Linked DNA regions of Salipiger abyssi. The protein of the gene in region 2 binds, or shares a complex with, the protein of the main gene of each other region. Links are inferred from orthologs where the notes say so. Each region holds a gene or a part of one and is shown on either strand. Other genes may lie near its edges.

Region 1 (3,295 bases), 1.3 Mb from region 2 along the record:
CTCGGCGGAAAGCGCCCGCGCATTGGCGAGGATCAGCGAAATGAGCAGCGCCTTCTGCTCGCCGGTGGAACAGTCGGAGGCCGGCACGCCCTTGGCGGCAAAGACCCCGTAGAGATCGGCGCGATGCGGCCCGATCAGCGTGCGTCCGGCAGCCATGTCGCGAAACCGGCTTTCGGCCAGCGCCGCGCGCAGATCCGCCTCGGTCGCGGGGATATCCGCCTCGGTCGAGACCAGCGCCAGCTCGGCTGTGGGAAAGGAGGTCTCCGCCCCCTCCTGCGCCCGCGCCAGCCGGTCGAGCGCCGCCTGCCGGTTGCGCTGGATCGCGGCGCCGCTCGCGGCCATCTGCCCTTCGAGCGCGGCATACCAATGCGCATCGCGGATCTGCTCCTTGAGCAGCCGGTTGCGCTCGCGCATGGCCTTTTCATAGGCCAGCGACGCCTCAGCGTGGTCGGGAAAGAAACTCAGCGTCATGCGGTCGAGAAAGCGCCGCCGCCCCTCCGGCGCCTCGATCCACAGCCGGTCCATGGACGGGATCAGCCAGAGCACGCGTGCAATCCGCCCCAGCGCGGTCTGCGGCGCAGGCTTGCCGTCGATCTCCACCTGTCGCGCGGCGCCGCCCTCCGACCGAATGGCGATCTCATGCGTGCCCTCGGGCCCGTGCAGCAGCGCCCCGATCTTCCAGCCCAGCGCCTCCGGCCGCCGCGCCATCTCCTGCGCCGAGGCCCGCCGCATGCCGCGCCCGGGCGAAAGCAGCGACACGGCTTCGATGAGATTGGTCTTGCCCGCGCCGTTCGGCCCGTAAATCGCCACGGGCCGCGCATCCACATCGACCGCCGCGCGCTTGTGCGAGCGGAAATGCGAGAGGGTGAGACGGGAGAGATACAGGCTCATGCGCCAGGCCTTCCGGCGTTGCACTGGCCGCAAAGGGAGTCGGGGAGTACTTTCAGAAAGATGAAAGACAAAGCGCGCGCCTGAGCTTCATCTTTTTCCAAATACTCCAATGCGGCATGGCCGCCCGGGCAAACGCCTGATGCTGCTTGCGCCGGCGTCACACCCGCATCGGCATCACGACATAGACGGCGCTGGTGTCGTTGCCTTCGCGCATCAGGGTGGGGTCGCCCGAGGAGTTGAACATGAAGACGGCGTTCTCTCGGTCGACCTGGCTGGCGATCTCCAGCAGGTATTTCGCGTTGAAGCCGATCTCCAGCGGCTCGTCGCCATAGGCCACCGCCAGCTCCTCCTCGGCGGCGCCGCTGTCGGGGGCGTTGACCGAGAGCACCAGCCGGTCCTCGTCGAGTTGCAGCTTGACCGCGCGCGAGCGTTCAGAGGAGACGGTGGCGACACGGTCCACCGCCTTGGCGAATTCGCTGGCATCGACCTCGAGCCGGCGGGTGTTGCCGGCGGGGATGACGCGGGAATAATCCGGGAAGGTGCCGTCGATCACCTTGGAGGTCAGGGTGATGTCGGGCGTGGCAAAGCGCACCTTGGTTTCCGAGACCGAGACGGCAATGTCCATGTCGTCCTCGTCGAGCAGCTTGCGCAGCTCGCCCACCGTCTTGCGCGGCACGATCACGCCGGGCATCTCCTCGGCGCCGGCGGGCAGGGGCGCGTCGATGCGGGCGAGGCGGTGGCCGTCGGTGGCGACACAGCGCAGCATGCGCCCGTCTTCGCTGTCGGCCACATGCATGTAGACGCCATTGAGGTAATAGCGGGTCTCTTCCGTCGAGATGGCGAATTTCGACTTGTCGAAGAGCTTGCGCAGCATCTCTGCCTTGGCAGTGAAATTCGAGCTGTATTCCGACGAGGCCATCACTGGAAAGTCTTCCTTCGGCAACGTGGCGAGGTTGAAATTCGACCGGCCCGCGGTGACGGTCAGCCGGCCCGCCGCGCCGTCATCGGCGAGCTGGACCATGGCGCCGTCGGGCAGTTTGCGGACGATCTCGTGCAGGGTGACCGCCGAGACGGTGGTGGCGCCGGCGCGCTCCACCATGGCGGGCGCCTTGTCCAGCACCTCGATATCGAGATCGGTGGCGCGGAAAGTCACCGTGTCGCCCTCCGCCTCGATCAGCACATTGGCGAGGATCGGAATGGTGTTGCGGCGCTCCACAACAGATTGTGCCTGACTGACCGCTTTCAGCAGCGTCGCCCGTTCGATACTGACTTTCATCACCCTATCCCTCCGACATGCCGGAGGCGCACCGTAGCGCCTCGGCCCGGCTGCTCCAACCCTGTTTCAGCGATTGATCCGACGGTTTTCCGGCAGCGTCAAGGCCATGGGGCCACACAGCGGCGGCCCCGACCGGAATTGTTGTGAGAGAGACTCAGGCTTCGAGCGCCCGGCGCAGCAACTCGATGTCGTCGGCGATCTGGCTGTCCTGGCTGCGCAGCTCCTCGATGCGCTTCACCCCGTGCATCACGGTGGTGTGGTCGCGCCCGCCGAAGCGGCGGCCGATCTCGGGCAGCGAGCGCGCGGTGAGCTGCTTGCAGAGATACATCGCCACCTGGCGCGGACGGGCAAAGTTGCGCACCCGCTTGGGGCCGATGAGATCCGAGAGGCGGATATGGTAGTGCTCGGCCACCTTGCGCTGTATCTCCTCGATGGAGATCTTGCGGTCCGAGGCGCGCAGCACGTCGGAGAGGCAGTCCTGCGTCAGCTCCATGGTGATCGGCTGGCCGACCAGCGAGGCAAAGGCGAAAAGCCGGGTCAGCGCGCCTTCGAGCACGCGGACATTGGTCGAGATGCGGTGCGCGAGGAATTCCAGGATGCCGTCATCGAGTTGCAGCGAGGGGTATTGCTCGCGGTAGTTCTGCACCTTGGATTGCAGGATGCCGAGGCGCAGCTCGTAATCGGTCGGGTGCAGATCGACCACGAGGCCCGATTGCAGACGGCTGCGGATGCGGTTTTCCAGATCCTTGATCTCGTCGGGGGCGCGGTCGGCCGAGATGATGATCTGCTTGTTCTGGTCGACCAGCGCGTTGAACGTGTGGAAGAACTCTTCCTGCGTGCTGTCCTTGCCGGCGATGAACTGGACGTCGTCGACCATGAGCACGTCGACCGAGCGGAACAGCTCCTTGAAATCCATCATGCGGCGTTCGCGCAGGGCCTGGACGAAGCGGTACATGAACTGCTCGGCGGAGAGGTAGAGCACGTTCAGGTCGGGGCGGTGCGTGCGCAGCTCCCAGGCGATGGCGTGCATCAGGTGGGTCTTGCCGAGGCCGACGCCGCCATAGAGGAAGAGCGGGTTGAAGGTGACCTGACCGCCCTCGCCGACGCGCTTGGCCGCGGCGTGGGCGA
Region 2 (3,311 bases):
CTGGTCACCAAGGAGACCGAGATCGCCAGCGCCGAGGTCTGGATGGGCGCCGAGGACAGCGTTGGCCTCGTCTCGCGCGAGGACGTGACGCTGCTGGTGCCGGTGACGCCGGGCACGCGGCTCGATGCCGAGGTGGTCTATACCGGCCCGCTCAAGGCGCCGATTGCCGAGGGCCAGAAACTGGCCGAGCTGATCATCCGCCCCGAAGGCCTGCCCGAGCATCGGGTGCCGCTCTTTGCCGCCCATGCGGTGGCCGGCGGCGGCTTTGCCAAGCGCATGATGGTGGTCAGCCAGGAGCTGCTGAGCCGCCTCAACGAGCCTGCCGGAGAGGCAATGTGAGCGCAGGAAAGGGGCTGTTCGTCAGCTTCGAGGGGATCGACGGGTCGGGGAAATCCACCCAGGCGCGGCTCCTGGCCGAGGCGCTCCGCGCAGACGGGCGCGAGGTGGTGCTGACCCGCGAGCCCGGCGGCTCTCCGGGTGCCGAGGAGATCCGCGCGCTGGTGCTTCAGGGCGATCCCGAGCGCTGGTCGGCGGAGACCGAGCTGCTGCTCTTCACCGCCGCCCGCCGCGATCATCTGGAGCGCACGATCCAGCCCGCCCTCGCCTGCGGCGCCACGGTGATCTGCGACCGCTTTGCCGATTCCACCCGCATGTATCAGGGCCTGTCGCGTGGCGACCTGCGCCGCGCGGTCGACACGCTGCACGATCTGATGATCGGGGTGGAGCCGGATCTGACCATCCTCATCGACATGGACCCGGCGGCGGCCCTGTCGCGCGCCAAGGCGCGGGCCACCGCCGAGGAGCGTTTCGAGGATTTCGGAATCGGGCTTCAGGAAAAGATGCGCGCCGGCTTTCTGGCGCTGGCAGAGGAATTCGCCACGCGCTTTGCGGTGATCGACGGCAACCGCGCACCGGAAGCGGTGGCGGAGGATGTGCTTGCCGCGCTAAAAGCGCGGGCATGAGCGACAGCGAGATTCCCCAGCCCGACCGCGTCGAGGGCGCGCCGCATCCGCGCGAGACCGAGCAGCTTTTCGGGCAGACCCGGGCCGAGCGGGATTTCCTCGATGCCTATAATTATGGCCGGCTGCATCACGGCTGGCTGCTAACCGGGCCGAAGGGGCTCGGCAAGGCGACGCTGGCCTGGCGCATCGCGCGGTTCCTGCTGGCCACGCCCGAGGATACCGGCGACGGGCTTTTCGGCGCGCCGCCACCGCCCGAAAGCCTGGATATCGCCCCCGACCATCCGGTCGCCCGGCGCATGGCCGCGCTCTCCGAACCCGGGCTTTTCCTGCTGCGCCGCGCCTGGGACGACAAGGCGAAGCGGCTCAAGACCCAGCTCACCGTCGACGAGGTGCGCAAGCTCAAGGGCTTCTTCACCCTGTCCTCCGCCGAGGGCGGGCGCCGGGTGGTGATCGTCGATTGCATGGACGAGCTGAACGTCAGCGCCGCCAACGCGATCCTGAAGCTGCTCGAGGAACCGCCGGCACGCACCACGCTGCTGATGGTCGCGCATCAGCCCTCGCGGCTGCTGCCGACGATCCGCTCGCGCTGCCGCGAGCTGCGGCTGGCGCCGCTCTCGCCCGAGGACATGAAATCCGCGCTGGATCAGGCCGGCGCGCAGGTCGGCCCGCAGGACGCGCAGGCGCTGGCGGCGCTCTCGGCGGGCTCGGTCGGCGCGGCGATGCGGCTGCTCAACCATGACGGGCTGCGGCTCTATGCCGATCTGGTGGCGCTGCTCGACACCCTGCCCCGGCTCGACCGCCCGCGCGCCATCGCTCTCGGCGAAAGCACCGCCGGCAAGGCCAATGAGCCGCGGCTCGATCTGACGCTGACGCTGATGGATATCGCGCTGGGGCGGCTGGCCCGCGCCGGCGTGACCGGCCAGCCGCCAATGCCCGAGGCCGCGCCCGGCGAGGCGGCGATGCTCGCGCGGCTCTCTCCCGACGCCGCCAGGGGCCGCGCCTGGGCGCAGGTCGCGCAGCAGGCCGGCGACCGCGCCCGCCACGCCCGCGCGGTCAATGTCGATCCCGCGGCGCTGGTGCTCGATCTGATCCTGCAACTGCACAAGGTCAGCTAGGGCGCACCTGCCGGGTGGGTTTCATCCCTCCGCCACAATCCGCAGCGATCCGTCCGAGAACACTTTGCGCCCGGCGCTGAACGTCATGCGCACATGGCCCACCCCCTGATCGTCGGCGATCACCAGATCGGCACGCTTGCCGGGCGCGATCTCGCCCCGGTCGCCCAGCCCCAGCGCCCGCGCCGGGTTGGCGGAGGCGAGCCGGGTGGCGCCGGCCAGCCCGTCGGGATCCTGCGCCGCCAGCACCAGCACCGCCGGCAGGATCGCCGAGGGGTGGTAATCGGCGGCCAGAATATCGAGCAGCCCCGCCTTATGCGCCGCGCGCGCCGAGAGATTGCCGGAATAGCTCTCGCCCCGCAGCGCGTTGGGCGCGCCCATCGCGGTCATCAGCCCGGCCGCGCGGGCCGCGCGTGCCGCCTCCTCGGTCACCGGAAACTCGCTGATCGCGGCGCCGAGCGAAACCATCAGCGCGACCTTTTCGGCGGTGTCATCGTCATGGCTGGCCAGAGCGATGCCATGGCGGCGGCAGGTGCCAGAGATCGCCTCCAGCGTGGCGGCCAGATCGCCGGTCGCCTGCCGGCGCTCGTCGATGCGCGCCTGCACCGCCTGCGCCGCCTCCTCGTCGGAAAGTCCGCGCTCGGCGGCGGTGCGCGCCTTCAGCCGTTCCAGATCGCGATACTGCCCCTGCCCCGGCGTGTGATCGGTGAGCGAGACCAGATCGACCGTGCCCTCGGAGATCAGCTCCTCGACCACCTCCAGCGCGCCGGGAAAGGTGACCTCGAACCGCGCATGCACCTTGTGATCCACCTTCAGCGCCCCGCGCATGCCCTTGAGCGCGCGCAGCATCGCCTGCGAATGGTCGTAGCTGCGCAGATGGCCATAGGTGGATTTCGGATTGAAGCTGACCGCCGCGTAACCGGTCGTCACGCCGGAAACCTTGAGCTTGCGGTCGAGATCGCGCAGCCCCAGCTCCATCGGCATCTTCACATTCGGGCGCGGCTCGACCTCGCGCTCGATCATGTCGCCATGCATGTCGACAAAGCCCGGCATCAGCAACAGCCCCTGCCCCTCCAGCGCGGCGCCCGCGACGGGCATTTCGGAAATCTCCGAAATAACCCCGTCTTCGATGCAGAGCGCGCCGTTGGGGATCACCCGGTCGGGCAGGACGATGCGGAAGTCACTCAGCCACATGGGCCATCTCCTTTGGGTCAAGCCGGATATCCCGGTCGATCAG

The links.
Region 1: the proteins of Ga0080574_RS18375 (region 2) and dnaN are in contact, whole or in part, in a cryo-EM structure (PDB 8GIZ), measured with the Escherichia coli proteins. The link is inferred for Salipiger abyssi from one-to-one orthologs.

Annotation. Positions count from the first base shown.
Region 1 is NZ_CP015093.1:1,716,721-1,720,015, reverse strand. The notes cover bases 109-3,091. They hold dnaN (DNA polymerase III subunit beta), read right to left. Parts: upstream 2,168-3,091; coding sequence 1,049-2,167; downstream 109-1,048. Other genes in these bases: dnaA (chromosomal replication initiator protein DnaA), read right to left, coding at 2,322-3,091; recF (DNA replication/repair protein RecF), read right to left, coding at 109-891. Outside these bases: more of recF, read right to left, coding at 1-108; more of dnaA, read right to left, coding at 3,092-3,295. UniProt on the Escherichia coli protein: Confers DNA tethering and processivity to DNA polymerases and other proteins. Acts as a clamp, forming a ring around DNA (a reaction catalyzed by the clamp-loading complex) which diffuses in an ATP-independent manner freely and bidirectionally along dsDNA.
Region 2 is NZ_CP015093.1:3,043,989-3,047,299, reverse strand. Bases 19-3,017 are described here. They hold Ga0080574_RS18375 (DNA polymerase III subunit delta'), read left to right. Parts: upstream 19-958; coding sequence 959-2,077; downstream 2,078-3,017. Other genes in these bases: Ga0080574_RS18370 (alpha-D-ribose 1-methylphosphonate 5-triphosphate diphosphatase), read right to left, coding at 2,099-3,017; tmk (dTMP kinase), read left to right, coding at 336-962; Ga0080574_RS18385 (D-alanyl-D-alanine carboxypeptidase family protein), read left to right, coding at 19-339. In the rest of the region: more of Ga0080574_RS18385, read left to right, coding at 1-18; more of Ga0080574_RS18370, read right to left, coding at 3,018-3,268; Ga0080574_RS18365 (ATP-binding cassette domain-containing protein), read right to left, coding at 3,255-3,311. UniProt on the Escherichia coli protein: Part of the beta sliding clamp loading complex, which hydrolyzes ATP to load the beta clamp onto primed DNA to form the DNA replication pre-initiation complex.